Regions from separate parts of the Pseudomonas sp. CFBP 8770 genome, predicted to be linked through region 1. Evidence: predicted binding sites of a transcription regulator. Region 1 holds the regulator's gene; each other region holds the start of a gene.
The links. Region 1 encodes sigma-54, which starts transcription at its own class of promoters, with help from an activator protein. Its sites were predicted from a motif close to ANTGGCATNNANNTTGCTNT; they were not measured.

Region 1 (10,258 bases):
AGAATGGTGCAATGCCCGAGACTGGCAGCAACGACCTCCTGCAGCGAGGCAAGGCCATCAAGCTGGCCGTATTCGACGTCGACGGCGTATTGACCGATGGCCGTCTTTATTTCCTCGAAGACGGCAGCGAATTCAAGAGCTTCAGCACGCTGGATGGCCAGGGCATCAAGATGCTCATCAACAGCGGCGTGACCACGGCGATCATCACCGGCCGCAAGAGCCCGGTGGTGGAGCGGCGCGCCGGGAACCTGGGCATCGCGCATCTCTTCCAGGGCCGCGAAGACAAACTCGTGGTGCTCGACGGACTGCTCGCCGAACTCGGCCTGAGCTATGAACAAGTGGCCTATCTGGGCGACGACCTGCCCGACCTGCCGGTGATCCGCCGGGTAGGCCTGGGCATGGCAGTGGCCAATGCCAACGCTTTCGTGCGCCAGCATGCCGACGGCGTGACCCAGGCCAGTGGCGGCTTCGGGGCGGCCCGCGAGTTCTGCGAGCTGATCCTCGATGCCCAAGGCAATCTCGAAGCGGCCCGCGCCGCCTACCTGTAGGGCCTGACATGCTGAACAAGAAAATCCGCAATATCGTCATCCTGGGTGTGCTGGGGCTGCTGTTCGCCGCCATCGGCTACTGGGACATCAGCCCGGAGCGATTCCTCGACCAGCCCACAGCGGCCGTCGACGAAAGCCAGATCGATTACTACGCTATCAACGCGAAGGCGCGGCAGTACCTGCCCGATGGCGGCGTGCAGTACGACATGACCGCCGACAAGGTCGAGCACGTCAAGACGTCGCAGGTCACCTTGCTGACCAAGCCCGACATGCAGTTGTACCGCGGCACCGTCTATCCATGGCACGTGACCAGCGACCGTGGCGAAGTCAATCCCGATGGCAGCGAAGTCGAGCTGATCGATTCGGTGCGCATCGCGCGTACCGATCAGAAAAGCCGCGCTACGCTGATCACCAGCTCGCGCATGACCGTTTTCCCACAGAAGCAATATGCGCAGACCGACCAAGACGTTAGAATCGACGGCGCCGGTGGCGTGTCGACGGCCAAGGGCATGAAAGCGTATCTGAATGACAGCAAGATCAACTTGCTGTCCAACGTAAGAGGACAGTATGAGGCTCGTTAAAACCCTCCCCTTTTTGCTCAGCCTGAGCGCAGCACTGGGAAGCGCGAGCGCCTGGGCACTGCCCACTGACCGCGATCAGCCCATTCATATCCAGTCCGACGATGCCCAGCTCGACGACAAACAGGGCGTGGCGACCTACAAGGGCAATGTGATCATTACCCAGGGGTCGATGAAGATCAACGGCAACACCGTGACCATCACCCGCAATGCCACGGGCGACGTGGACGTGTTCACTGCCGTCGGCAACCTGGCCTACTACGAGCAGAAACCTGCCGCCGACAAGCCCATCGTGCAGGCCTACGGCATGACCATCCAGTACTTCGCGGCGCAGAACCGCATCGTGCTGATCGACAAGGCCAAGGTCATCAACGACGGCAACACGTCCGAAGGCGAGAAGATCGTCTACGACACCGTGCGCCAGGTGGTCAACGCTGGCCGTGCCACGGGCAGCAAGGTCACCACGCCTCGTCCGCGCATCGACATGGTGATCCAGCCGAAGAAGAAATCCGACGCACCGCAGAAGGCCCAGTAATGGCAGTTCTGAAAGCGCAGCACCTGGCCAAGAGCTACAAGAGCCGGCAAGTCGTCCGTGACGTCAGCCTGTCCATCGAGAGCGGGCAGATCGTTGGCCTGCTGGGCCCCAACGGCGCGGGCAAGACCACCTGTTTCTACATGATCGTCGGCTTGGTGCAGGCCGATCAGGGCCGCGTGCTCATCGACGACCTGGACGTCAGCCACCAGCCGATGCACGGCCGCGCCCGCTCCGGTATCGGTTACCTGCCGCAGGAAGCCTCGATCTTCCGCAAGCTGTCGGTGGCCGACAACATCATGGCCATTCTGGAAACCCGCAAGGAACTCGATGCCACGGCCCGGCTGGCCGAACTCGAAGGCCTGCTGCAGGAGTTCCACATCACGCACATCCGCGACAACCTGGGCATGAGCCTTTCGGGGGGTGAGCGCCGCCGCGTGGAGATCGCCCGGGCACTGGCCACCGCGCCCAAGTTCATCCTGCTCGACGAACCCTTCGCCGGTGTCGATCCGATTTCGGTCGGCGACATCAAGCAGATCATCCATCACCTCAAGACCAAGGGTATCGGCGTACTGATCACCGACCACAACGTTCGCGAGACCCTGGACATCTGCGAAACGGCCTACATCGTCAACGACGGGCAGTTGATTGCCGAAGGCGATGCCCAGACCATCCTGGCCAACGATCTGGTCCGCGAAGTCTACCTGGGCCACGAGTTCCGCTTGTAACACCCGAGGGCGCCAGCGCCCTCCCACGGGCATTAATTTTCATGGCGCCCTAGGCAAACACTCAGGTTTCAGGCATATAATTTGCTTACGACATAAGCCGGGTATTTCGGTATCCGTAGTAGAAGGCGCTTCGCGCCGGCGACCAAGGTGTTAAGTTCCTGCCATGAAACCATCGCTCGTCCTACGTATGGGCCAGCAACTGACGATGACACCGCAGTTGCAACAGGCCATCCGCCTTCTCCAGCTATCGACCCTGGACCTCCAACAGGAGATTCAGGAAGCGCTGGAATCCAATCCCATGCTCGAACGCCAGGAAGAAGGCGACGACTTCGACAACAGCGACCCGCTGGCCGACAAGATCGAGCAGACACCCCCCCAGGAAATCCAGGAGCCTAGCTTCCAGGAATCCGCGCCCACGGTCGACAACCTCGAGGAAGGCGACTGGAACGAGCGCATTCCCAGCGAACTGCCTGTGGATACCGCCTGGGAAGACGTCTACCAGACCAGCGCCAGCAGCCTGCCGAGCAACGATGACGACGAGTGGGACTTCACCACGCGCACATCGGTCGGCGAGAGCCTGCAGACGCACCTGTTGTGGCAGCTGAACCTGGCGCCCATGTCCGACACCGATCGGCTGATCGCCGTGACCATCATCGACTGCATCAACAACCAGGGTTACCTGGACGAGACACTGCAGGAAATCTGCGAGTCTTTCGATCCTGAACTGGACATCGAGCTGGATGAGATCGAAGCGGTGCTTCACCGCATCCAGCAGTTCGAGCCCGCCGGCATTGGCGCCCGCAACCTCAGCGAATGCCTGATGCTGCAACTGCGCCAGCTGCCGCCCAAGACCCGCTGGCTGGCCGAAGCCCAGCGCCTGGTCAGCGACTTCATCGACATGCTCGGCTCGCGCGACTACAGCCAGTTGATGCGCCGCATGAAGCTCAAGGAAGACGAGCTGCGCCAGGTCATCGAACTGGTGCAGAGCCTCAACCCGCGGCCCGGCTCGCAGATCGAGTCCAGCGAGCCGGAATACGTCGTGCCCGATGTCATCGTGCGCAAGGACAGCGACCGCTGGCTGGTCGAGCTCAATCAAGAGTCCGTGCCACGCCTGCGGGTCAATCCGCAGTACGCGGGCTTCGTGCGGCGCGCCGACACCAGCGCCGACAACACCTTCATGCGCAATCAGCTGCAGGAAGCGCGCTGGTTCATCAAGAGCCTGCAGAGCCGCAACGAGACCCTGATGAAGGTGGCGACGCAGATCGTCGAACATCAGCGCGGTTTCCTCGACTATGGCGACGAGGCCATGAAGCCTCTGGTGCTGCACGACATCGCCGAGGCGGTAGGCATGCACGAGTCGACCATTTCACGGGTCACCACGCAGAAATACATGCATACACCGCGTGGCATATACGAGCTGAAATACTTTTTCTCCAGCCATGTCAGTACCTCGGAAGGTGGCGAATGCTCCTCCACGGCGATCCGCGCGATCATCAAGAAACTGGTTGCGGCCGAAAATCAGAAAAAGCCGTTGAGTGACAGCAAGATCGCTGGTTTACTGGAGGCACAAGGCATCCAGGTAGCCCGTCGAACGGTCGCCAAGTATCGCGAATCCCTAGGGATTGCGCCGTCCAGCGAACGCAAGCGGTTGATGTAGCCCTGCGATGTGCCACAGCGTTCCAGTGGCAGGCACCCAAGCCTGCTTCTTTATGCAATGGCAATAAGGAGAAGCGGTATGCAAGTCAACATCAGTGGACACCAACTAGATGTGACCGAACCCCTGCGAACCTACATCGGGGAAAAACTCGAGCGTCTCGAACGTCACTTCGACAAGATCACCAATGTTCAGGTGATCATGGAAGTCGAGAAGCTCAAACAGAAAATCGAAGCCACCCTGCGCATACCCGGTGGTGAGGTTGTCGCCAATGCCGAACATGACGACATGTACGCGGCCATCGACCTGCTTACCGACAAGCTGGATCGCCAACTCAAAAAGCATAAGGAAAAACAGCAAAGTCTGCTGCAAGGCGCGACTGCTCGCTGACACTCCCCACTCATGATCCGACTAGAAACCATCCTGACCCCCGGCCGTTCATGCGTGAACGTGCCGGGCGGCAGCAAGAAGAAAGCACTCGAAAACATTGCCGAGCTGATCGGTCGCGAAGTGCCCACGCTGGATGCCCAAACGGTATTCGAAGCGCTCGTTGCCCGTGAAAAACTGGGTTCGACCGGATTCGGCAACGGCATTGCCATCCCGCATTGTCGCCTCAAGGGGTGCGACACCCCCGTCAGCGCCCTCATCCACCTCAGCGCCCCGATCGACTACGACGCCATCGACGGCGCGCCCGTGGATCTGCTGTTCGTGCTTCTGGTGCCCGAAGCGGCCACCGATGCGCACCTGGAGTTGCTTCGCCAGATCGCCAGCATGCTCGATCGCAAGGAAGTGCGCGAAAGACTGCGTTCGGCGCCCAGCAATCAAGCCTTGTACCAAGTGGTACTGGACGAGCAGAGCGGTCATTAACCATGCGTTTGATCATCGTCAGTGGCCGCTCAGGCTCAGGCAAGAGCACTGCCCTGGATGTTCTCGAAGACAACGGTTTCTATTGCATCGACAACCTGCCGGCCGGGTTGCTGCCCGAACTGGCCGAGCGCGCCCTGATCCATACCGAGCTGGCGCAGCCGCAGGTGGCGGTATCGATCGATGCACGCAACCTTCCCAGCCACTTGTCGCGTTTCCCCCAATTGCTGGCCGAAGTGCGTGCCAAGCACATCAATTGCGATGTGCTGTATCTGGACGCCGACGAAGAAACACTGCTCAAGCGTTTTTCCGAAACACGTCGCCGGCATCCGCTGAGCAATGAAAGCCGCTCGCTGGCCGAGGCCATCCGCGTCGAGAGCGATCTGCTCGGGCCTATCGTCGATCTGGCCGATCTCAAGATCAACACGACCAACCTGAACCTTTACCAACTGCGCGATGCCATCAAAGTCCGGCTGTTGAACAAGCCGGAGCCGGGTACGGCCTTTCTGGTGGAGTCATTCGGGTTCAAGCGTGGCATGCCGATAGACGCCGACCTGGTGTTCGACGTGCGCTGCCTGCCCAATCCGTACTGGAAGCCGGAGCTGCGCGAGCAGTCCGGGCTCGACGCCCCAGTCGCCGAATACCTGGCGGCCCAGCCGGACGTCGAAGAGATGTATCAGGACATCTCCTCCTACCTGCTCAAATGGTTGCCGCGCTTCGCCGCCAGCAGTCGTGCCTATGTCACCATCGCCATCGGCTGTACAGGCGGGCATCATCGCTCGGTATACTTGACCGAGCGCCTGGGCCGATTGCTGCAGCAGTCGCTCAAGAACGTCCAGGTTCGCCATCGCGACCTCAGCTGAAAGGATCCCCCGCGCAATGCCCGCCCTCCAAGTAGAAATCATCAACAAGCTCGGCCTGCACGCCCGTGCCGCTGCGAAATTCGTCGGCGTGGCGGGACGCTTTCCCTGCCAGGTACGCGTCGGCCGCACACCAGAAGCTCTGGTCGATGGCAAGAGCATCATGGGTGTGATGATGTTGGCAGCCGGAAAAGGCACCACCATTCACTTGCACACCGAAGGCGAGCAGGATCAGCAGGCGCTGGATGCCATCGTCAAACTGATCAACGACAAATTCGACGAAGGCGAATAAAGCGAACCAGCGGCCGAGAGACAGAACCCGGTAGCGCCAATCCAGTACTGCGCTACGTCAGGTTCTGAGCTCTGGGTTCAAGGGTCAAGGGTCAAGACAACGCAGTGTCCATGACCATCATCAGGCAAAACCCTACGCACAGGCCCAGGCTCGCCAACTTGTGATGACCATTGCTGCGTGATTCCGGAATGATCTCGTGAGTCACGACCAGTAGCATTGCACCGGCTGCAAAGGCCAGGCCCAGTGGCAGCAAAAGCTCGCCCATACGCACCAGCCACGCACACAGCACCGCGAACACCGGCTCGACCAACCCGGATGCTGCGCCGATCAGGAAGGCCTTGTACCGGGCCATGCCCGCCCCTGCCAGAACCAGTGCGATCACCAGACCCTCGGGGACGTCCTGCAGGGCAATGCCCATCGCCAGGCTGTCGGCATCCTGCATGCCGCCGCCCGCCGAAACGCCGATGGCCATGCCCTCAGGAATATTGTGAGCGATGATGGCGATCACGAAGATCCAGATACGTGCAGGGATCACGGGCTGCTGCGTGCTGCCCACCAGATAGTCCGGTGTGACTCCGGAAACCCTCCGGTCCACCAGATACAGGCAGAACGCTCCGGACATGATGCCCAGGCTCATCAGGCCACCAGCGCCCCAGCGCGAGAAACCGATGGCCGCTGCGGCATCCAGGCCGGGAATGATCAGCGAGAACGCAGTGGCCGCCAGCATCACGCCCGCGCCGAAGCCCAGCAATGTATCAGCCACGGCGACCGGCATGCTGCGGATGACCAGTACGGGAACCGCGCCCAGAGCCGTGCCCAGGGCGCAGATAGCACCGCCTTCGAGCGCGCGCAGGATGCGCGGATCGAGGTCGAGCCAGGCCAGCAGTTCACCCACCAGCAAGGCCGCCCCTGCCAACAGCAGCACTGTGCCCAGCGCCAGGCGAAAGCGGCGGACACTGACCAGCGCAAAGGTCTGCGATCCCATGGCGCGAGGCTCAGTTCACGGCGGCTTGGTAGCGCTTCTCGACGTTGGCCCAATCGACCACGTTGTAGAACGCGTTGATGTATTCAGGCCGACGGTTCTGGTACTTGAGGTAGTAGGCGTGCTCCCAGACGTCGAGACCCAGAATCGGCGTGTTGCCATTCATCAAGGGGCTGTCCTGGTTGCCGCTGCTTTCCACCACCAGCTTCTTTTCCGGCGTGACGCTGAGCCAGGCCCACCCACTGCCGAAGCGACTCAGCGCGGCCTTGGTGAATGCTTCCTTGAACGCCTCGAACCCGCCGAGCTCGGTTTCGATGGCCTGGGCAACGCTGCCCTGCGGCTGGCCGCCACCATTGGGCGACATGACTTCCCAGAACAGGCTGTGGTTGGCATGGCCACCACCGTGGTTGGTGACGGCGCCGCGCAGGTTCTCCGGCAGCTGCTTGACCGAGGCAACCAGCTTTTCCACGGGCCATTCGGCGTATTCGGTGCCTTCGATGGCAGCGTTGACGTTGGTGATGTAGGTCTGGTGGTGCTTGGTGTGGTGGATCTCCATGGTCGCGGCATCGATGTGCGGCTCCAGGGCATCGTAGGCATAGGACAAGGCAGGCAGGGTATAAGGCATTTTCAGTGAACTCCGTAGGGAAGGTTATCGGGTTGCGTGACGACTGGCGCAACGTCGGTTTCGGCGGCGCTACACAGCAACCGGTGGGTACGGGGGTATTCGCCATGCTGGCGAGTGAAGCCGAGCAACTCGGCGTAGGTCTTGCTGGCGTGGCGCAGGGCCGCCTCGCGCAGCGCAGGCGGCAGCCGAGGATCCTCGGCCGCACGCAGCAGGCGTTCATGAATGGCGCACAGGTACTCGGCGCTTTCTTCGGGTTGATGCAACTGCAGGTGCAGGTCGGCGAGGTTGTGGTGGGAGATGACACAGGCGGCCACCGCTTCGTCGACATCCGGCCAGCGCTCGAGCAGCACCTGAGCCCACGCCAGGGCCTGCAGGTAATGCTCGCGCGCATCGATCAGCTCGCCCCGGACAAAGCAGGCGTTGGCCGTCTCCGTGATACGTTTCCAGTGCTGCATGGCGGATGTCTCCCAGCGATTGCCAAGCGGTCAGATACCGCCGGCAGTGAGCTTTTCCGGGTCGAGCAGGTCGTTGAGCCGTTCGCGGCTCAAGTCTGTGTGTTCCAGTGCCACATCGATGATTGGCCGACCTTCCTTGTAGGCTAGCTTGGCAATCTGGGCAGCCTGCTGATATCCGATGATCGGGTTGAGTGCGGTCACTAGAATCGGATTGCGCGCCAACGCTTCCTTGAGCTTGGCTTCGTTGACCTTGAACGTTGCGATCGCCCTGTCAGCCAGTAGACGGCTGGCATTGGCCATCAGTTCGATGCTTGAAAGAAGGTTGTTGGCGATGATCGGCAGCATCACATTGAGCTCGAAATTGCCCGACTGACCGGCTATCACGATGGCTGCGTCATTGCCGATGACTTGCGCGGCCACCATGGCAGTCGCCTCGGGAATCACCGGATTGACCTTGCCCGGCATGATCGATGAGCCAGGTTGCAGGGCTTCAAGCTCGATTTCGCCCAAGCCTGCCAATGGCCCGGAGTTCATCCAGCGCAAGTCGTTGGCGATTTTCATCAACGTGACGGCCGTGCCCTTGAGTTGGCCGGACAGCGCCACAGCGGTGTCTTGCGAACCGATCAGAGCAAACAGGTTGTCACCGGGCCTGAAAGCAACGCCGGTAAGCTCGCCCAACTGGTAGCTGAATCGCTGGGCGAACTGGGGATGGGCGTTGATCCCGGTCCCCACGGCGGTGCCGCCTTGTGCCACGGCCTGCAAGGCCGGTTGCAAAGCCTGCAGGTGACCGATATTGGCCTGGACCTGGGCCGCCCAGCCATTGAGGACCTGACTCATGCGCACCGGCATGGCGTCCATCAGATGGGTACGGCCGGTCTTGACGAACGCATGGACCTGCTCGGCCTTGGCCTGGATCGCCTGCACCAGATGCTGCAGCGCAGGCAGCAGGTGCTCATGCAACGCCAGCGCGGCGCTTACGTGAATGCTGGTGGGGATGATGTCGTTGCTGCTCTGACCACAATTGACATGATCGTTGGGATTGATCGGCTGGTTCAGGATCCGACTGGCCAGGGTTGCGATGACCTCGTTGGCATTCATGTTGGAACTGGTGCCCGAGCCGGTCTGGTAGATGTCGACCGGGAAGTGCTGCATGAAGTCGCTCGCCAGCAGCTGTTCGCAGGCACGCACGATGGCATCGCCCTGGGCCGCGCTCAACTGTTCGAGTTCGACGTTGGCCTTGGCCGCCGCTGCCTTGGCCAGAACCAATGCGCGGATGAACTGGGTCGGCATGCGTTGGTGGCTGATGGGAAAGTTGTCGACTGCACGTTGGGTCTGGGCGCCATACAGGGCGGCCTCCGGCACTTGCAGCTCGCCCATGCTGTCACGCTCGATACGGGTGTTACTCATCGCAATATCCTTGCAGCAGATCAGTGAGTGGGATCGAAGGCAGCAACTCGCAGCACGCCAGTTGATGGGCGCATTCCTGCCATTGGCGGATGTGGGCAGGGTGTGCCGCGCAGTTACGCAAGTCGCGCAGGGGGCGCCACGCCTGATCCAGGCAAAGGCTGCGCCAGTGCCAGGGCAACGCCTGATCGAGGGCGGTCGCCAGCAACAGGCGAAAGGTGCCGTGTGCCACGGAGTTCGGGGAGGTGGGGGTGAAACGCGCCAGATAGCGCCCTTCGGCCAGGTAGTGATCGATGAGTCGCGGCTCGTTGGGCAACAGCGCGCAGCGAATCTGCAGGCCCAGCCAACGCCAGTTCTCGAGATAGGCGGATTCGTGTACAGCGGAACTCATCGGCGCACCCAATAGCCGGAATGAGTTTCATTATTGATTGATATCGAGAATCAACACAAGTGTCACCGCTGAGATTGCCCGGCCTCGAGGGGCCGGGCATCGGCATCAGCTTCCTGCGACCGTCATGCGTTCGATCAGCACCGAGCCGGTGCGGATGTTGCTGCGCAGTTCCAGATCGTTGCCCACGGCGACGATCTGCTTGAACATGTCGCGCATGTTGCCGGCGATGGTCACTTCCTGGACCGGAAACTGGATCTCGCCATTTTCTACCCAGAATCCGGCAGCACCGCGCGAGTAGTCGCCGGTCACCATGTTCAAGCCATGGCCCATCAGCTCGGTCACCAG
Region 2 (10,258 bases), on a different contig from region 1:
TTGCGGTAGTCCTCGGGGATGTTGCGCACGCCGACCGAGGTGTTGATGATGATCGGCCAGATGGCGGTGATGAAAATCACGAAGATCGCCGAAGGGTAGCTGTCCTTGAAGCCGGCCAGCGACAACGGCAGCCAGGCCAGGGGTGGCACGGTGCGCAGGATCTGAAACAGCGGATCGAGCCCGCGCATCGCCCAGGTCGACTGCCCCACCAGCACGCCCAGGCTGATCCCCACCACCACGGCCAGGGCGTAGCCATAGGCGACCCGCGACAGGCTCGCCAGCAACTGCCAGGCCATGCCCTTGTCATTGCCGCCGTTGTCGTAGAACGGATCGACGATCAGTTCCCAGGTGTCGGTGATCACCTGGGTAGGCGGCGGCAGCGCAGCGCCCTTGCCACTGCAGACCAATTGCCAGACAAGCAACAGCAGCGCGCCGATCACCACCGGCGGCAGACACTGCTGAAGCACGAAGCGACGGGTGTTTTTCAGCAAGCCCGCCAGTACCGGCGGCTTGACCTGAGCCTTGGCGATCGCTTGCGCGGCGCTGTGCAGCTTTTTCACTTCAGCATTCATGATGACCTCCGGTACGTGCGGGAAACATCAGGCCAGGGCCTTGATGGACAGGCTGTCGAGATAGGCCTGCGGGTTCTGTGGATCGAAGGTCTTGCCGTCGAAGAAGGTTTCGATGCCGCGCGAGTCGGAATCGGGAATCTGCGCCGCTGGCACGTTCAGTTCCGCAGCGGCCAGGCGCCACAAGTCGGAGCGATTGACCTTGGCGACCAAGGCCTGGCTGTCGAAGTCCTTGGGCAGGTAGCCCCAGCGCTTGTTCTCGGTGAGGAACCACAGGTCGTGGCTCTTGAATGGGTAGGAGGCGAAGTCATCCCAGTAGCGCATGATGTGTGGACTGTCGTTGACCACCTTGCCGTTGCCGTAATCGAAGTTGCCTTTCATGCGCTCGGTGATGTCGGCGACAGGCGCGTTGATCCAGCGCCGCTTGGCGCAGATCTGCGCGACTTCTTCCTTGTTCTGTGGCTGCTCGCAGAACATCTGCGCCTCCATCACCGCCTTGAGCAGTGCTTTGGTCGCGTTGGGGTTCTTGTCGACGTAGTCGGCGCGCAGGGCCAGGGCTTTCTCCGGATGCTTGTTCCAGATCTCGCCGGTGGTATTGGCGGTGTAGCCGATCTTCTGGTTGATGAGCTGGGCGTTCCACGGCTCGCAGACACAGAAGCTGTCCATGCTGCCGACCTTCATGTTGGCAACCATCTGCGGCGGCGGCACGACGATGGTCGACAGGTCCTTGTTCGGGTCGATCCCGCCTGCGGCCAGCCAGTAGCGCAACCACAGGTCGTGGGTGCCGCCGGGGAAGGTCATCGCCGCGTTGACGGCCTTGCCGCTGGCACGCTTGCTGGCCAGCGCCGCTTTGAACGGTGCGGAATCCAGGCCCAGCTTGAGGTCGGCGTGTTCGTTGCCCACCGAGATGCACTGGCCGGCCAGGTTCAGGCGCGCCACGATGTACATGGGTACCGGCTGGTTGTTGGGGGTGACCTTGCCGGCCGCGATCAGGTAGGGCATGGGGGTGAGAATGTGCGCACCGTCGATGCCATTGGCGGCCGAGCCGAGCACCAGGTTGTCCCGTGTGGTACCCCAGGACGACTGCTTGAGCACTTCCACTCCGGTCATGCCATGCTTGGCGAAAAAGCCTTTCTCGTCGGCGACGAACAGCGGCGCGGCGTCGGTCAGGGCGATGAAGCCCAGCTTGGCCGTGGTGGTTTCCAGGCCGTCGTTCCCCGCCGCCCACACCGCCGAAGACAGCCCCGGTGGCAGCAGGCCGAGGGCGGCGCCGGCACCGGCGACGGTCAACGACTGCTTGAGAAAGTGCCGACGCTTGGCGTCGTGTGCGCTTTCCGGGTGTCCTTTGAAAGGCTTGTCATCCATCGCTGATTCCCCTGCTGGTGGCGGCCAAAAAAATGCAAAAAAAACGGCGTTCACCCGTTCCCGGCAATGCTGTCGGGAGCGCGTGGACACCGTTGTCCAGGATTTGAAATGTCGACCACAGGTGGCTGCGGTCCTGTTGGTCTCAAAGCAGGTTGCGTGCCAAGGCGGCCTGCGCCAGGCGCTGCGGCCGTTTGCCAGCTTCAGGCCGCGTCACCGTGCACGGATGCGGAGCATGCCGCCCGTGGGATGTGCAAATAGGGCGCAATGTCGGCATCAACCCTTGCCGGCCACGGCCAGTACATTCTGCGCCATGTCGACCATGCGCAGCCCGCGCGACATCGCCGATTGCCGCAGTCGGGTGTAGGCCTCGCTCTCGCTCAACGCGTATTCGTTCATCAGCAACTGCTTGGCGCGCTCCACCAACTTGCGTTCGTTGAGCGCCTGGCGTGCTTCGTCCAGCTGCAGGTTGGCGTCCTGCAGGCGGTGGGTCTGGGCCTGCAGCAGGTCCAGCAATGAGCGGCCCATCTGCGGGCCGTGGCCGTCGGGCGCCGGGCTGTCGAGATCGCTGGCCTGCACGCTGAACAGGCGGGCATCGCCACAGCCCATGGTTTCCAGGCTGGCCAGGCGTTGCAGCAGCACGCGGTGGTTGTCCAGGTCGGCATTGGCCAGCTTGATGCTGCTCTGGCAGCTGGCGAGCAGTTGTTCGGCCAGGTGTGTCTCTACCTCGTGCATCTGGTCGATGCGCTGGCTGTGCAGCTCGAACCACAGCTGCGACAGGCCGGGGTCCACGGGGTGTTGCGCCGAGGTGCGCATACCCACTTCGCGCAGGCGTAGCAATTGTGCGGTGATCTCGCTGTGCTGCAGGTCGGCCCAGCGCTGCCCGGCCACTGGGTCGGCGAACTCGCCGAAGGTCTGGAAGCAGCGCTGCTGGCTTTGCGTCAGGTGCAGGATGCGCTCCTGCACACTGGCATCGAAGAAGCCTGCCGAGAAGCCCGCCACGCCGGTGGCGCGTTCCTGGCCGGCCAGCTCCTTGCCCTGCATGAAATTGAACAGCGCCACCAGTACGCGGGTGATACTCGGATCAATGGCGGTGTCGGCCGCTTCGAACACCACGGCCATGAGCCCACCCACCAGGCGGGTCAGGGCCGCCGTGGCGACGCTGGGGCTCAGCAGACGTTCGCGGATGCGACGGCGCAGGCCGGGCAGTTCGTCGAAGCCGTGCAGCACGTAGGCCACACGATTGAACAGGCGGGCACGGTCGGCAGCGCTGGCCGCGTTCAGGTCCATGGCCTGCAACCGCTGCAGCACGTCCTGTTCAAGTGCCCGCGCCTGTTCCGTATGCAGGTCGAGTTGGCTGCGGTAGGTTTCGACCTGGCTGCCCAGGTAGACGTTGGTGTAGCCCCGCTCGCGCTGCAACGCATGCACCAGACGGCTGATCAAGGTCACCAGCTCGCAAGTGTCGGCAAGTCCGCGCAGGCCTTCCAGCTCGCTGCGGCGGGCGGCCAGCATGAAGCGCAGGGCAGGGGGCATGGGGCGTTCAGGCAGGGCACGATCGGGCATGGCGGGCTCGCAGCTTCGGTGATGGACAGCCCGACTGCATGCAAGTCCCGGTCCGATCCCCGTTGGCCGCCTGTACGCCGCTGCGTATGCCGGCAGCCGCGTAACTGCTATAACGCCCCAGCCAAACAATAAAAAAGGAGTTCACGATGTCCCCCATTCGTCTCGGTGTGGTCGGCTACGGCAAGATCGCCCAGGATCAGCACGTGCCCGCCTTGCGCGACAACCCTGCCTTCGAGCTGGCCGCGGTGGCCACGCTAGGCGCCCCTTGCCCCGGTGTCGCGCATTTCGGCAGCCTGCGCGAACTGCTCGACCAAGGCCCGGACATCCAGGCGCTGGCCTTCTGCACGCCGCCCCAGGGCCGTTATGCACAAGTGCGTGAAGCCTTGCAGGCCGGCAAGCATGTGCTGGTGGAAAAACCACCCTGCGCAAGCCTCGGTGAGGCCATGGCATTGGTCGAACTGGCCGCCGAGAAGGGCGTGACGTGCCTGTTCGCCTGGCACTCACGCTTCGCCGCAGGCGTCGAGGCCGCGCGGGCCTGGCTGGTGGGCAAACGGCTGCAGGCGGTCACGGTCCAGTGGAAGGAGGACGTGCGCAAGTGGCACCCGGGCCAGCAGTGGATCTGGCAGGCCGGGGGCCTGGGTGTGTTCGATCCGGGTATCAACGCCCTGTCGATCATCAGCCACGTGTTGCCCGAACCGCTGTTCGTCACCCACGCCAGCCTGCGCTTTCCCGGCAATCGGCAGGCGCCGATTGCGGCCGACCTGACCATGAGTGACGCCACCGGCCTGGCGGTCAGCGCCGCGTTCGACTGGGACCACGGTCACGAGGAACTGTGGCAGATCGAGGTGCGCTGCGCCGAAGGCTGCCTGCGCCTGACCCATGGCGGTGCACACCTGCTGATCGACGACGTACCGCAGACGCTCGCGACGACGGGCGAGTACCCGTTGCTCTACCGGCACTTCGCGCAGCTGATCGAGGCCGGTCGTAGCGATACCGATCTGCAGCCTCTGCGTCTGGTGGCCGATGGGTTTATGTTGGGAGAGCGCGAAACGGTCGCCGACTTCGTCGACTGAATCCGCGTTCAGCGGCGCTGGGCAGGCGGGCTGGGCAGTGGTGCGAGCAGGGCGTCGATATCGTCGCCCTGCAGGCGCCAGTCACTGCCTTCGCGGGCATCGAGAACGCCCGCCGCCAGGGCCGACTTCTCCTGCTGCAGGCGCTGGATCTTTTCCTCCACGGTGCCACGGGTGATCAGCTTGTAGACGAACACCGGTTTCTCCTGGCCGATCCGATAGGCGCGGTCGGTGGCCTGGTGCTCGGCTGCCGGGTTCCACCACGGATCGTAATGGATGACCGTGTCCGCCGCCGTCAGATTCAGGCCCACCCCGCCGGCTTTGAGGCTGATCAGGAAGATCTGCAGTTTGCCGTCCTGGAAGTCCTTGACCGGGGCCCGGCGGTCGCGGGTGGTGCCGGTGAGCAGCGCATAGGGCACGCCGCGCTTGTGCAGCTCTTGTTCGATCAGGCCCAACATCGAGGTGAACTGGGAAAACAGCAGAATGCGCCGACCGTTGCCCAGCAGTTCGTCGAGCAATTGCAGCAGACTGGTCAGCTTGCCCGAACTGTGCCCTGGTGCAGGCGGCGCAACGCTGTTGACCAGACGCAGGTCGCAGCAGACCTGGCGCAGCTTGAGCAACGCTTCGAGAATGATGATCTGGCTGCGCGCCAGGCCCTTGCGGTCGATCTCGGCCCGGACCTTCTTGTCCATGGCCAGGCGTACCGTCTCGTACACGTCGCGCTGCGCCTCGTTGAGTTCGACCCAGTGGACGATCTCGCTCTTGGCCGGCAGCTCGGTGGCCACCTGTTCCTTGGTCCGACGCAACAGGAACGGCTTGATGCGTGCGTTCAGATGTTGCAGGCGTGCCTCGTCGCCTTGTCTTTCGATCGGCACGCGGTAGTTGCGGCTGAACTGTTTGCTGTCACCCAGCCAGCCGGGCATGAGGAAATGGAACAGCGACCACAGTTCGCCCAGATGGTTTTCCAGCGGCGTGCCGCTCAGGCACAGGCGTTGCCGCGCGTTCAGCTGGCGTGCCGTCTGCGCGGCCTTGCTGCCAGGGGTCTTTATGTACTGGGCTTCGTCGAGGACCAATACGTGCAGCGGCACCTGCTCGAGCACCTCGATGTCCTTGGGCAGCAGAGCATAGGTGGTCAGCAATACGTCGTAATCGGCCAGATGGTCGAAATGTTTCTTGCGCGTGGCACCGTGCAGCGCGAGGACCTTGAGGGTCGGCGCGAAGCGGGCAGCCTCGTCCTGCCAGTTGGGCACCAGGCTGGTGGGCATCACCACCATGGCCGGGCGATCCAGGCGCCCCGCCTGTTTTTCGATCAACAGGTGGGCGAGGGTCTGCAGGGTCTTGCCCAGACCCATGTCGTCGGCCAGGATGCCGCCCACTTCCAGCTGCCGCAGGGCCTGCATCCAACTCACGCCCTCCAGCTGGTAGGGGCGCAAGGTTGCATTCAGGCCCTCGGGCGCTGCCACCGGGCAGTGGCGAATGTCGCGCAGCCGTTCGGCGAAATGGCGTACCTGTTCGCCGCCTTGCCAGTCCAGGGACAATGCCTGCAGCCCTTCCAGGCGCGTGGCGTCGGCTGTGGCCAGGCGGATCGAGGTTTCCCCAGGCTCGCGCAGGTAGAAGTCACCCAGGGTCGCCAGCACCGGCTTCAGCCGACCATAGGGCAGGGCGACCTGCAGGGTTCGCTGGCCGCCGAGGTGGGAGGTGTGGATGGGGACCAGAATCTGCTCGTCGTCGCGCCGTCGCGCCAGGTGCGCCGGGTTGAGCAACTCAGGGTGGCTGCGCAACAGGTTGAGCAGGATCGGCAGCAGGCTCAGCGGCTCGCCGTCGACCACGATGCCCAGCTCCAGATCGAACCAGTCGCGTTCCGGTCCTTCTTCGATTGCCGCGTACCAGCGCTCGACCGGCGTCAGGTCAAAGGCGAAATCTTCGGCGTATTCGATTTCCCAGCCTTGCTCGCGCAACCCCGGCAGTTCGTTGAGGATGAAACGCAGCCAGGCGGCATCGCTGGGCAGCTCGAAGATTTCCCCGGCGCTTTCTGGCAAGGCCTTGCTCTGACGGGTGGCGAGTTTGAAACCGATGCCCTGCAACTGCTCGCGCAGGGCCCGCTCGGCAGCCGGCTGGCGCTGGATCCGGGCGCTCTGGTTGTTCCACTGGCGTGCCACGGCAGTAGGCCGCGGGCCGCTGACATACTCACCCGCGTAGCCGTAGGCCAGCGCCGCGCGGTGCTGCACGTAGCGCTGCATCTTGCCGTTGCGCGGTTCGAAAGCACTGAACTCGACACTGCCCAGCCACAACCGAGGGCGCGGTTGCAGGGTATCGATCACGCGCTCCTCGGGCATATCAACCGGCTTTCGGCGTGAGACGTTCGAACAGCGCCTCGATGACGTTGAAACGCTCCTCGGCGCGCTCCATCGGCACCATGAACTTGAACAGCGTGGCGCCTTCGAACTTGTAGCGCTTGGGCTGGCTCTGGATCAGCTTGATCAGGGTCAGCGGATCGACCGGCGTGCTGGCGCCGAACTCGATGCGTCCACCCTGCGGGCCGCCATCGACCTTGGTGATGCCCAGTTGCTCGGCTTGAAGCTTGAGCAGCGTCAGGCGCACCAGGTTCTTGGTCGGCTCCGGCAGCAGGCCGAAGCGGTCGATCATCTCCACCTGCAGATCCTTGAGGCCGTCCTCGTCCACCGCCGAGGCGATGCGCTTGTAGAGAATCAGCCGGGCGTGCACGTCGGGCAGGTAGTCCGCGGGAATCAGTGCCGGCAGACGCAGGTTGATTTCCGGCCCGCCACCCAGCGGCTGGTCGAGGTTGGGCTGCTCGCCCTTGCGGATCGACTTCACCGCGCGTTCGAGCATTTCCATGTACAGGGTAAAGCCGACTGCCTGGATCTGCCCGCTCTGGCCTTCGCCGAGGAGCTCGCCCGCACCGCGGATCTCCAGGTCGTTGGTAGCCAGAACGAAACCCGCCCCCAGGTCCTGGGTATTGGCGATGGCTTCCAGGCGCTTTTCGGCGTCCGGGGTGATCTGCTGGCGCGGCGGAGTCAGCAGGTAGGCGTAGGCCTGGTGGTGACTGCGCCCCACACGGCCGCGCAGCTGGTGCAGCTGGGCCAGGCCGAACTTGTCGGCACGCTCGATGATGATGGTGTTGGCGCTGGGCACGTCGATGCCGGTCTCGATGATGGTCGAGGCAATCAGCACGTTGAAGCGCTTGTGGTAGAAGTCGCTCATCACCTGTTCGAGCTCGCGCTCGCGCATCTGCCCGTGGCCGATGCCGATGCGTGCCTCGGGCACCAGTTCGGCGAGGTCGGCGGCGCATTTCTCGATGGTCTTCACATCATTGTGCAGGTAGTACACCTGGCCACCGCGCAACAGTTCGCGCAGCAGTGCCTCCTTCACGGTGCTCTTGTTCTGCTCCATGACGAACGTGCGCACCGACAGACGCCGTGCCGGCGGCGTGGCGATGATCGACAGGTCACGCATGCCGGCCACGGCCATGTTCAGGGTGCGCGGAATCGGCGTGGCAGTCAGGGTCAGGATGTCGACCTCGCTGCGCAGGGCCTTGAGCGCTTCTTTCTGGCGCACTCCGAAGCGGTGTTCCTCGTCGATGATCACCAGGCCCAGGTTCTTGATCTTGACGTCGTCCTGCAGCAGCTTGTGGGTGCCGATGACGATGTCGATGTTGCCTTCGGCCAACTGCTCGACGGCGGCGCCGACTTCCTTGGCCGACTTGAACCGGCTCATCACCTCGACGCTGACCGGCCAATCGGCGAAGCGGTCACGAAAGCTGTTGTAGTGCTGCTGGGCGAGCAGGGTGGTGGGCACCAGAATGGCCACCTGGCGACCACCGTGCACGGCGATGAACGCGGCGCGCATGGCCACTTCGGTCTTGCCGAAGCCGACGTCGCCGCACACCAGGCGGTCCATCGGCTTGGGTGCCAGCATGTCGTGGCGCACCGCGTCGATGGCCGATTGCTGGTCCGGGGTTTCCTCGAAGGCGAAGCCGGCACTGAATGTGGCGTAGTCCAGCGCCGGGTCGGCGAAGGCATAGCCTTTGCGGGCAGCACGGCGCGCATAAATGTCGAGCAACTCGGCGGCCACGTCGCGGACCTGCTCGGCCGCCTTGCGCTTGGCCTTCTGCCAGGTTTCCGAACCGAGCCGGTGCAGCGGCGCCAGTGCATCGTCGCTACCGGTGTAGCGGGCGATCAGGTGCAGGTTGGCCACAGGCACGTAAAGCTTGGCGTTCTCGGCGTAGGCCAGGGTCAGGAACTCGGCAACCTGATTGTCGATCTCCAGCGTCGCCAGACCCAGGTAGCGGCCCACGCCGTGGTCGATGTGCACCACCGGCGCGCCCTCACGCAATTCTGTGAGGTTCTTGATGACGTTGTCGTTGGCGGCGTCGGCACGCTTGTCGCGACGCCGACGCTGCATGACGCGCTGGCCGAACAACGGGCTTTCGGCGATCAGGGCCAGGGCCGGGTCGAGAATCTGCAGGCCCTCGTCCAGTGGCGCGATGGTGATCGCCAGGCGCTCCTTGCCCTGGGCAAACTCTTCCCAACCGTCTACGGTTCTCGGGCGGACCTTGAGCCGCTCGAGCAACTCCAGCAGCACTTCGCGGCGACCAGCCGATTCGGCGGTGAACAACACCCGTCCGGGGAACTGGTCGAGGAATCCGGCCAGTGCAGCGAGGGGCTGGCTGGCCTTGGCCTCGATGGCCAGGTCGGGCAGTTGCGCCGCGGCGAAGCGTTCGCGGCCCGGCCCCGGTTCCAGATCGTCCTGGCTGACGATGACCCGCGGCCAGGTCTTGAGCTGGGCAAAGCAGTCTTCCACCGGCATGAACAGTTCGGCGGGCGGCAGCAAGGGCCGCGCGGGGTCGACCCGGCGCTCTTCATAGCGGTTGCGCACATCGCTCCAGAAATGCTCGGCGGCCTGTTCGATGCCGGGCAGGGAAAACACCTGGGTGTCCTGGGGCAGGTAGTCGAACAGGGTCGAGGTTTCTTCGAAGAACAGCGGCAGGTAGTACTCGATGCCGGCCGGCGTGATGCCGCTGCTCAGGTCCTGGAAGATCGGGCAGCGCCGGAAGTCGACGTCGAAGCGTTCGCGAAAGCGCGCCTTGAAGCGGGTCACCGCCTCTTTCTGCAGGGGGAACTCGCGCGCCGGCAGCAGGCGGATCGATTCGACCTTGTCGATGGAACGCTGGGTTTCCGGGTCGAAGGTGCGCAGGGTCTCGATCTCGTCGTCGAACAGGTCGATCCGGTAGGGCAGTTTGCTGCCCATGGGGAACAGGTCGATCAGCGCGCCGCGCACGGCGAACTCGCCGTGCTCATAGACCGTGTCGACATAGCGATAGCCGCTGGCTTCCAGGCGCGTGCGCATCTGCTCCACATCCAGGCGCTGGCCAACATCCAGCACCAGGCTGCTGCCGAGCAAAAACTGGGTCGGTGCCAGCCTGTGTAGGGCAGTGGTGATGGGCACTACCAAAACCCCGTGCGCCAGCTCGGGCAGGCGGTAGAGGGCGGCGATGCGCTGGGAGATGATGTCCTGGTGCGGCGAGAACAGGTCGTAGGGCAGGGTTTCCCAGTCGGGGAAATGCAGCACCGGCAACTGCGGGGCGAAAAAGCGCAGTTCCTGTTCCAGCCGATCGGCGCTCTGGCTGTCGGCGGTCAGCAGGAGGGTGAAGCGCTTGGCGGCATTGGCCGCTTC
Region 3 (10,258 bases), on a different contig from region 1:
GCCGCCAGCGAAATCGCCCTGGCGGAACGACGGCACGATCACGTTATTGATGATGATGGAGGACTGCGCATCGGTCAGCTGCCCTTCCAGGCCATAACCGACCTCGATGCGCACCTTGCGCTCGGCCTTGGCGACGATCAGCAAGGCGCCATTGTCCTTGCCTTTCTGGCCAATGCCCCAGGCACGCCCGAGCTGGTAGCCGTAATCGGCGATGTCCGTGCCTTGCAGGTCCGGCACGGTCACCACCACGACCTGCTCGGAGGTCGCCTGCTCGTGGGCCTCGAGCATCTGGCTGAGCTGGCTGCGGGTCTGCCCGTCGAGCAGGCCCGCCTGGTCCACCACCCTACCGCTGAGCGCTGGAAACTCCAGCGCCCCGGCCGTGGCAGCCCACAGCAGCATCAACAGCGGCAGGCACCGCCATGGCTTCATTGGAACTTCACGCTCGGCGCTTGCTCGGCATTGGGTGCCGTGGCCTTGAAGTTCTCGCGAACCTTCTGGTCACGGTACATGGTCATCTGCCACAGCTTGCCGGGGAAGGTACGGATCTCGGTGTTGTACTTCTCAACCGAGGCAATGAAGTCGCGACGCGCTACCGCGATGCGGTTTTCCGTGCCTTCGAGCTGCGACTGCAGCGCCAGGAAGTTCTGGTTCGACTTCAGGTCAGGATAACGCTCGACCGTCACCATCAAACGGCTCAAGGCACCGCTGAGTTGCTGCTGGGCCTGATCGAACTGCTGCAGCTTGGCCGGATCGTCCAGCGTGTTGGCATCGACCTGGATCGACGTGGCCTTGGCGCGCGCCTCGATCACTCGCGTCAGGGTGTCCTGCTCCTGCTTGGCGTAGCCCTTCACCGTTTCCACCAGATTGGGGATCAGGTCGGCACGGCGCTGGTACTGGTTCTCCACCTGAGCCCAGGCCGATTTCACCTGTTCGTCATATTGCGGAATGTTATTGACGCCGCAGCCACTGAGCAGCGTGGTGAACATCAACACGGTCAACAACCGTGTGCGCAGGGAAATGGTCATGGTGGGGTCAAGCTCCTTGGAAGGCAGTGGTCATGCCCACTGCAACGCGCCGACGCCTGGTTCGGTTCGACGCTTGAATAGGTGAGGTTAGCAGGCCTGGCTGGGCGAAACGCCAAATCGCAGGCAAAGAAAAGCCCGCCGACGGGGAGGAAAGCGGGCTTGAAGAAGGAGCAAGGTCAACATTACGCCCGAGAATGTAAATGCCGCGTGAAACGGATGTGAACGGACGGTTAGCTGCACTTTTCTCCCTTTTCACGACATCAACGACCGTCGGCGATCTTGCGTTCGATCTCGGCGGTCTTGCGCTGCAAGGTCTCGGCATCCTGCTCTTTCTCCTTGATGGAGGTGGGCGTGATGACCTTGTCGACGCCTTCGGTAGCTGGCGTTTCATTCTCGATGTCGCGCTCAACCACGTTCACCGGCTTACCGCTCTCATCGAGGGTCGGGGCTTTTGGCTGGATCTCATCGCGTGTGGTCATGGTAGGAAGCCTCTGATGGTAAGTAGAGATTCGAGGCATTGCAGGCAAGGTAAGTTCCTGTGCAACGCTTCGGACTGCACCTTGGCCGAGGGCGCCGGTCACAGCTTCTTTGGGAGGAAAAACCATGGCCATCTCAGTCAAGAAACTCGAAGGCAATGACATCCCCGAGCCGTACCGTGCGCAAGGCGTGGACCCGGTGTTTCAGGTTCAGGACAGCGAAGGGCAACTGCACATCCGCACCAGTGACGTGGAAGCCGCTGCCCTGGCAGTGGAATTCAGCGAACAGGACAAACAGTCCGAGTGACCGAGCCAGGCGTGCAAGACGTTGCCGACCTGCGCGCCTCGTTCAACGGCCAAGCCTAATCGCCCAGCAGCCACGCACCGGCGCTGACCAACGCAGCCATCAGCGTGCCGCCGAACAAGGCGTACTCGAGCTTGCTGCGATTCAGCGCCTGGATCACGTGCTCGACATAGGCCTCGATATCCGCCGCCCGGCGACGCATCTCCAGGCCTTCGATGACGTCCTGCACGCGCGCATCGAGCAACGGCGATACACACAGGTAGACCGAGGTGTAGCTGGCCAAAATGATGAAGAAGTATTTCACGGTTGGCATCCTTGCCCAGAGTCAGGGGCGGGCTTACAGGCTGTCGGCACACAGGACGAAAACGATACAGGTCAAGGCTTACAATCGCCATTCTCGGTGCCGATTGAATCAAAGGCCAACGTCGAATCATGTACAACGTATGGACTAAAAACAACGACGCACGCCCATGACCGTTTTCTACCTCAAGTTGCTGATCACGCCGCTGCTCATGCTGTTCATCTCCATCGCAGCCAAACGCTGGGGTACACACGTTGGCGGGCTGCTGTCCGGGCTTCCAGTGACCTCCGCCGTGGTGATGCTGTTTCTCAGCCTCGAACAAGGCCCGGGGTTCGTGGCGATGGCAGTGCCCGGCGCATTGGCCGGCGTGGCGGCAATTCAGGCGACCTACCTGTTCTATCTTGCGGTGACTCGCCGTGTTTCGGTGGTGCTCGGATGCCTGGCCGCCGTGGTTTTCTACGTTGCCACAGCGCTACTGATGAACCGGCTGGAATCACCCCTTGCGGCCATCGCCATTACCCTGTGCCTGGTGGTCGTGCTGATTCGGGTGACGTCGAACCATGGTAAACCCCTGGGGCGCCCGGTTGCGCTACCCAGCTGGATCATCCCCATGCGGATGTTGACCGCGACCCTGCTGCTGCTACTGATCACCGCAGGTGCGCAGTGGTTGGGCCCCGTAGTCAGCGGCTACCTGGCGCCCATTCCGATCATCGCCTGGCCGCTCGCTGTTTTTGCCCATGTGCAGGGCGGACGCCAGGAACTCGCAGCGATTGTCAGAGGCAACGCGATTGGCGCCGTCGGCGTGATTGGCTTCTACCTCAGCTTGCAGGAGATGGTAGTGCAACTGGGCATACTGCCCGCCGTGGCGACAGGCGTGGTGCTGGCGGTACTCCTGACGGCTGGGGTCGCGCGCTTGGCCAACTCACGTCGGACTTAAGCTGAACCGGCCATATCCGATGCGTGAACGAAACATAACTTGTTGCCTTCCGGGTCCCGGCAATAGGCGCCGTAGTAGTCCTCTGAATACTGCGGCCGCAAACCCGGCGCCCCCTCGTCCATACCGCCCTTATCCAACGCCGCCTGCCACGCGTCCCGCACCTGCTGCTGCGACTGCGCCGCAAAGCTGACCTGCATGCCGTTGCCCCATGTGGCAGGGAGGCCGTTGAACGGGAGTTGGACGTAGACTTGGGGCCAAAGCTTATCGGGCCGCTGCCAGCCGGCGCCAGCTGGGCCCCCGTCGTTTTCTTCCGGGATGCGGATGAGGCCGAGGGCTTGGAATACTTGGTCGTAGAAGGCGACCATTTTTTGTAGGTCGCGGGCGCCGATTTGGATGTGGCTGAACATGGGGGCTCCTGGGCATGTCGTGTGGGCTATCCATGTAAGGAACCGAACTGGAAAGCTTTATGCCCTGCTCCCGATTCACTACTGCGCCATGATTGCCTGATATCTCTTTTGATACTCGTCGTAGGGCAAGTTCTGCTGCATCAGCAAATCGATCTGCCGATCTTTGTACTCAGCGGACGACAGTGGAGCGGGCGTTGCCGCCGGCGCTGCCTGGGAAGGTGCCGCTGCCTGGCGAGCAGGCACATGAACTGGAGGCTGCGCGGAGCCTAGGTAATTGAGTGGAGCGGATACGCTGCCCAGATTACCCAAGCACTGATATTTTTTTGAGACCCGCCATGCCGAACAATCACCAAAACCACGTCTGGCAGTGCATTCCTGGGTGGCTCCGCCAAAAGGCTCTGCGTCTACATAGCCCCACAGGGAGCATTTGGACCGGGCGATAGTGTACGCCTGCTTCAGATCGACAAACGGCGTTTCCAGATAATTGAAATCATAGGCAACGTCGATAACGCCATCCGCACGGCTGCCTCCGGTGGCGTAGAAATCCTTGTGAGTGGAGCAGGCGGGCAGTGCCGCCAGAAACACAAAAGCCGCTGCGAGGCGGCTGAATCCTGTGAGAACCATGGTGATTTCCGTATTCTAGGTTGCGGCATCATCATTTTCAGAACCGAATTTGACGATGTTTAGAGAGTGCTACTGTGTTGGGGATGGTGCCGGAGATAGGAATCGAACCTACGACCTTCGCGTTACGAGTGCGCTGCTCTACCGACTGAGCTACACCGGCCCAAATTTTAAACCTAAAAATTTATCGCTTAACTACGCAATCTCCTTGATCCTCAACGGCAATGCGCCGGCAGGATGTCAGGTGCTATGCCTGAGCTGGCGGTACAAACCCATTGTCCTTGTGTGGACCGTCTGTAAGTCAAAATGCCGCCTTCAAGAGCTCCATAGACATTCAAAAGCTCGCACATCACAGCTACATCTGACGTGGCGGTAATTCCAATCGAGAAATGGCAACGACTAGAGTCAGTAACTTCTAAATCCGTGAGATTAGGCGAAGCATTCCCACTCAAATGCAAAGCATCATAACGACCGACCAAGCTCCTGAGCTCGCTTACACCGTTAGCCAGCTTGGCCCTATTAGAATATGTTTGAAACATATAAACAGCTAAAAACGACAAAATTCCCACAATCGCGACTGCAATCATCATCTCGATGAGGGTAAAGCCATGACTTCGTGAGCGGTCCATGTTGCTTTACCTTCAGCGCATGCAAAAACCTAAAATAGGCATGTGGGGTGGCACATAGGCCACCCCGGCCTACAAGTCGAGAATAACCGTTTAGGCTTTGCCGACGCAGCCAGTAGGAGCGTACTTAGGAAGCGCAGTCGTAGCGCAACTCCATACGCCGGCAGTAGTGCGTGTCAGTGTGAGAGTTTTGGCTGCAATGTCTGGATTACCAGCCATGGTGCAGGCAATAGACGCATCTCCAGTAGTCTTTACCGATACGGTATAGGCAGTGCAACGTGCAGAAGTCGTTAGACCGATATCTTCAGCTTTTGTGATTTCTGCTGCAAGCCCTTCGTTGAGCTTAGCTTCGGCTTGAGTTTTGCCTGGGGTGACTTCGGCCAAGGCAGCGGTGACCTGAGATTTACCTGTGTAGGTTTGATAAGCAGGTAGGGCAATAGCTGCCAAAATACCAATAATTGCTACTACGATCATCAACTCAATCAACGTAAAGCCTTTTTGCGCGTTCATTTCACATCTCCGAAGATGACGGGTATACGTCGTTGGAAAGACCTAAGCACGAGGCATGCCAACTATCCATCGCTCATTCCAAGGCGAGTTCGCTCGTGTCGTAAAGACCGGCACACCGTAACCGGGACACAAACTGACGAATTTTGTCACCTGTTTACCCGCGCTTGGCTTCGTAGGTGCTTGTGCGCTATAAATATCTAAATTTGAAAGGATCGGTGCTGAGATGAACGATTTGGCCCTCACTGGCCTTGCTAAGCAATTGGTGGTAGCAGAACTGCTTACAGAAAAAGCAGCTCAGCAAGCAGTACATCAGGCTCAAAAAAGCAGACTATCTTTTGTTCATTATCTCGTACAAGCAAAACTTGCAAATAGTAAAGCGATTGCCGAAGTAGCTGCCGATCAATTTGGTAGCCCTTTACTAGATTTGTCTGCAATTGATAAAGAACATCAACCTAAAAATCTGGTAAGCGAAAAGCTCATACGCCAACATCACGCTCTCCCTCTCTGGCGTAGGGGTAACAAATTATTCATCGCTCTATCTGATCCAACGAATCATCAAGCTATTACCGACATCCAGTTCAGCACCGGGTTGAACACTGAATCAATTCTTGTGGAGGATGACAAGCTATCTGACGCAATCGAGCGTTTTTTTGAAAACGGGAATACTGGCTTAGAGGACATGGCCGATATAGACCTTGACGGGATCGATATCTCAGCCGATGGCGGGGACAAAGAAGATAATATAGTGGGCCAGGGCCAAGATGCAGATGACGCCCCCGTGGTTAGATTCGTCAATAAGATGCTACTTGACGCGATCAGAGGTGGCTCTTCAGACCTGCATTTCGAGCCGTATGAGAAAATCTACAGGGTCAGGCTTCGAACTGACGGTATGTTGAAGGAAGTCGCGCGCCCACCTATAAACCTTGCAGGGAGAATTGCAGCGCGACTTAAAGTCATGGCGAGCCTTGACATATCCGAGCGTAGAAAACCTCAAGACGGCCGAATAAAGATGCGAATTTCTAAAACTAAAACGATAGATTTTCGAGTAAATACTCTACCGACGCTCTGGGGTGAAAAGATCGTTATGCGAATTCTGGATCCGTCCAGCGCGCAAATGGGAATCGATGCACTTGGATACGAGGCTATTCAGAAGGAATTGTACCTTCAAGCACTACGTCAGCCACAAGGTATGATTCTGGTGACTGGGCCTACTGGCTCGGGAAAAACGGTATCGCTTTATACTGGGCTTAATATACTCAATACCGTTGATATTAATATTTCAACCGCCGAAGACCCAGTTGAAATAAACATGGAGGGCATCAACCAGGTCAATGTCAATCCTCGTCAAGGTCTTGATTTTGCCCAGGCTTTGCGCTCGTTCTTGCGACAAGATCCAGATGTCATCATGGTGGGTGAGATTCGAGATTTGGAAACTGCAGAGATTGCCATAAAGGCCGCGCAGACAGGGCACCTAGTGCTATCTACGCTTCACACCAATAGTGCGGCGGAAACACTGACTCGCTTGCAAAACATGGGCGTTGCGGGCTTCAACATAGCCACATCAGTTAACTTGATTATCGCGCAACGCCTGGCTAGAAAGCTTTGCCCTATTTGTAGAACGGAGAAGTCAATCCCTGTTCAAGCTCAGATCGAAGAAGGCTTTCCGCCGGCCCAGATCGGACAGTTCAAAATCTATGAACCTAAAGGTTGCGACCAATGCAATGGCGGCTACAGAGGACGGGTAGGGATATACGAGGTAGTTAAGAATACGAAAGAATTGCAGCGGATGATCATGGCGGCCAATAACGCGATAGAAATAGCTGAACAAATGCGAAAGGAGGGTTTCAATGACCTTAGGACTTCCGGGCTGTTCAAGGTCATGCAAGGCGTTACCAGCCTTGAGGAAGTCAACCGCGTGACCAAGGATTAATCATGGCCATCAAACCTACAAAGCCTCCGACATTTGCCTGGGAGGGAACGGACAAGAAAGGAAATCTCGTCAGAGGTGAGTTGACCGCGCTGAGCCCAGCGCTGGCGAAGGCCTATCTGCGCAAACAGGGTGTTACGCCATTAAAAATAAAGAAAAAAACATCTTCTATTTTCAGCAAAGGAAAAAAAATAAAACCGCTTGCAGTGGCGCTATTTACGCGACAACTAGCCACAATGATGAAAGCTGGGGTGCCCTTGCTTCAATCCTTCGACATTATCGCCGAAGGCGTTGACAATCCAAATATGAAACGATTGGTAGAAGATGTAAAGCAAGATGTCGCTGCAGGGAACAGCCTGGCTTCGTCGGTAAGGAAACACCCTTTGTATTTCGATGACCTCTATTGCAACCTAGTTGATGCAGGTGAACAAGCCGGTGCGCTTGAGACTTTATTGGATAGAATTGCCACCTACAAGGAAAAAACCGAAGCCCTTAAAGCCAAAATCAAAAAGGCGATGACTTACCCTGCTGCAGTGCTGGTAGTAGCCTTCATCGTGTCCGGAATTCTGTTAATAAAAGTCGTCCCTCAATTTCAGTCGGTATTTGCTGGATTCGGAGCCGAGCTACCGGCTTTCACCCAAATGGTTATAAACCTTTCCAATGCGCTGCAGGAATGGTGGCTCATCGTACTAGCAGCTTTAATCGGCTTCTTCTTCGTCTTTCGTCACGCATACAGAACCAGCAGGCCAATGCGCGATACTATCGACAGGGCATTGCTTAAAACACCGATTGTAGGAGGAATACTTTATAAATCAGCTGTTGCCCGATATGCACGTACGTTATCCACTACCTTTGCGGCAGGTGTCCCTTTAGTGGATGCGCTGGACTCAGTAGCGGGAGCGACCGGCAATGTCGTATTTAAGAATGCTGTAAATACCATCAAACAGGACGTTTCAACGGGCACACAGCTCAACGTCTCCATGAGATCCGTTGCGATATTCCCAAGCATGGCAATCCAAATGACCGCGATAGGCGAAGAGTCCGGCGCGCTCGATGATATGCTGGAGAAAGTTGCCACCTATTATGAAGCGGAAGTGGACAATGCCGTTGACAGCCTCACCAGCTTGATGGAACCAATGATTATGACGGTATTGGGGGTGGTCGTAGGTGGGCTGGTTATCGCTATGTATCTACCTATCTTCAAACTCGGCGCAATCGTCTAATATGCTCTTACCAGAATCCATCCTAACCTCAGAACCCATTTTACTTCCATGCGCCCTCCTCCTGGGCCTCATCATCGGCAGTTTCCTCAACGTCCTCATCCACCGCCTGCCGATCATGCTCGACCGGGACTGGACCACCCAATCCCGTGAAATGCTCGGCCTGCCGCCGGAGCCCAAAGGCGCCACCTACAACCTGCTGCTCCCCCATTCCGAATGCCCGCACTGTGCCCACAAGATCCGCGCCTGGGAGAACATCCCGGTGGTGAGCTATCTGATGCTGCGGGGTAAGTGTGCCAGTTGTCGGGCGAAGATCAGCCTGCGTTATCCGCTGGTGGAGCTGGCCACGGGCATCTTGAGTGCCTTTGTGGTTTATCACTTCGGGTTGAGCTGGCAGGCCGGTGCGTTTCTGCTGCTGACCTGGGGCTTGCTGGCGATGAGTCTGATCGATGCCGATCACCAGTTGCTGCCGGATGTGCTGGTGCTGCCGTTGCTGTGGCTGGGGTTGATCGTCAATGGCCAGGGGTTGTTTACCAATCTCTACGACGCGCTGTGGGGCGCGGTGGCGGGTTATCTGAGCCTGTGGCTGGTGTATTGGGTGTTCAAGCTGATCACCGGCAAGGAAGGCATGGGTTACGGCGATTTCAAGTTGCTGGCCATGCTCGGGGCCTGGGGTGGCTGGCAGATTTTGCCGCTGACCATTCTGTTGTCGTCGCTGGTGGGGGCGGTGCTGGGGGTGTTGATGTTGCGGATGCGCAACGCGCAAACCAGTACGCCGATCCCGTTCGGGCCTTATCTGGCCATCGCGGGGTGGATTGCATTGCTGTGGGGTGATCAAATAACCACTTCATACATGCAGTTTGCCGGGTTCCGATGACAACAGCTGTGGATAAACCTTGGGTGCTGGGCCTCACCGGTGGCATCGCCAGTGGCAAGAGCGCGGCAGCGCAACGCTTTGCCGAGTTGGGCGTGCACGTGGTGGACGCCGATCAGGCTTCGCGCTGGGTGGTGGAGCCGGGGCGGCCAGCGCTGGCGGCGCTGGTGCAGCGCTATGGTGTGGCGCTGTTGCAGGCTGATGGCAGCCTCGACCGTGGGGCGTTGCGCAAGGTGATCTTCGAGGATGCGCAGGAGCGGCGCTGGGTCGAGGCTTTGTTGCATCCGTTGATTGCCGAGGAAATCGCTCGGTCGCTGGCTTCGGCAACGTCGCCCTATGCGGTGTTCGTGTCGCCGCTGATGGTCGAGTCGGGGCAGTACCGGACTACCCAGCGCTTGCTGGTGGTGGATGCGCCGGAGGCGGTGCGGGTTGCGCGGACCTTGCTGCGCGATCACACCACGCCCGAGCAGGTCCAGGCGATTCTGAAAGCTCAGGCTAGCCGCGAGCAGCGGCTGGCGCTGGCGGACGATGTGCTGGTCAACGACCGCGATCTGGCCTGGCTGCATTCGGAAGTCGAGCGGCTGCATGCTTTTTATCTGACTTTGCGTGGAGGCCGAGAATGAGCCAACCCTTGACCGTTGATTGCCCGACTTGCGGGGCGCCGGTGGAATGGACGGCAGCGAATGCGAACAGGCCGTTCTGTTCCGATCGTTGCAAATTGATTGACCTGGGCGCCTGGGCGTCCGAGGAGCACAAGATTCCGGTGAGCCCGGATGCCGAGGACGACCTGTTCAGCGAGGACCTGCCACCGCGCGGACATTGAGGCGGTCGGGCACCAGGCGATAGTGCTTGCACCTGTGCATGGTTCGCGGCCACGGACCGCCCCCACAGTGGATATCGGGTACCCGTGGGAGCGGTCATCGGCCGCGAAGAGGGCTCTGCGGATTGTCTGGGATACCGCGGTGCATGGTTCGCGGCCACGGACCGCTCCTACAGGGTATCTACAAGGCGATCACGCCAATTCGAACAC

Region 2: IFT98_RS02510 (CmpA/NrtA family ABC transporter substrate-binding protein) is a predicted target of sigma-54. The motif match lies at 2,079-2,098, and genes of this name have one in related genera.
Region 3: IFT98_RS10855 (pilin) is a predicted target of sigma-54. The motif match lies at 5,251-5,270, and genes of this name have one in related genera.

The regions. Positions count from the first base shown of each region.
Region 1 is NZ_JACYUL010000007.1:187,791-198,048, forward strand. Features, by position in the region: gene IFT98_RS17015 (KdsC family phosphatase) at 12-548, shown strand; gene lptC (LPS export ABC transporter periplasmic protein LptC) at 557-1,129, shown strand; gene lptA (lipopolysaccharide transport periplasmic protein LptA) at 1,116-1,661, shown strand; gene lptB (LPS export ABC transporter ATP-binding protein) at 1,661-2,386, shown strand; gene IFT98_RS17035 (RNA polymerase factor sigma-54) at 2,550-4,043, shown strand; gene hpf (ribosome hibernation-promoting factor, HPF/YfiA family) at 4,122-4,430, shown strand; gene ptsN (PTS IIA-like nitrogen regulatory protein PtsN) at 4,443-4,907, shown strand; gene rapZ (RNase adapter RapZ) at 4,910-5,767, shown strand; gene IFT98_RS17055 (HPr family phosphocarrier protein) at 5,784-6,056, shown strand; gene IFT98_RS17060 (ZIP family metal transporter) at 6,148-7,041, opposite strand; gene IFT98_RS17065 (superoxide dismutase) at 7,052-7,663, opposite strand; gene IFT98_RS17070 (hypothetical protein) at 7,666-8,118, opposite strand; gene IFT98_RS17075 (class II fumarate hydratase) at 8,149-9,525, opposite strand; gene IFT98_RS17080 (FagA protein) at 9,518-9,913, opposite strand; gene pmbA (metalloprotease PmbA) at 10,019-10,258, opposite strand, start outside.
Region 2 is NZ_JACYUL010000001.1:558,680-568,937, forward strand. Features, by position in the region: gene ntrB (nitrate ABC transporter permease) at 1-572, opposite strand, end outside; gene IFT98_RS02510 (CmpA/NrtA family ABC transporter substrate-binding protein) at 600-1,934, opposite strand; gene IFT98_RS02515 (nitrate regulatory protein) at 2,208-3,494, opposite strand; gene IFT98_RS02520 (Gfo/Idh/MocA family protein) at 3,641-4,567, shown strand; gene IFT98_RS02525 (DEAD/DEAH box helicase) at 4,576-6,900, opposite strand; gene mfd (transcription-repair coupling factor) at 6,902-10,258, opposite strand, start outside.
Region 3 is NZ_JACYUL010000004.1:251,535-261,792, forward strand. Features, by position in the region: gene IFT98_RS10805 (TPM domain-containing protein) at 1-429, opposite strand, end outside; gene IFT98_RS10810 (LemA family protein) at 426-1,025, opposite strand; gene IFT98_RS10815 (hypothetical protein) at 1,286-1,504, opposite strand; gene IFT98_RS10820 (hypothetical protein) at 1,629-1,808, shown strand; gene IFT98_RS10825 (hypothetical protein) at 1,864-2,109, opposite strand; gene IFT98_RS10830 (hypothetical protein) at 2,276-3,043, shown strand; gene IFT98_RS10835 (VOC family protein) at 3,040-3,450, opposite strand; gene yecR (YecR family lipoprotein) at 3,529-4,074, opposite strand; tRNA gene IFT98_RS10845 (tRNA-Thr) at 4,159-4,234, opposite strand; gene IFT98_RS10850 (pilin) at 4,287-4,700, opposite strand; gene IFT98_RS10855 (pilin) at 4,791-5,207, opposite strand; gene pilB (type IV-A pilus assembly ATPase PilB) at 5,431-7,137, shown strand; gene IFT98_RS10865 (type II secretion system F family protein) at 7,140-8,357, shown strand; gene IFT98_RS10870 (prepilin peptidase) at 8,359-9,231, shown strand; gene coaE (dephospho-CoA kinase) at 9,228-9,851, shown strand; gene yacG (DNA gyrase inhibitor YacG) at 9,848-10,051, shown strand; gene IFT98_RS10885 (DUF3830 family protein) at 10,241-10,258, opposite strand, start outside.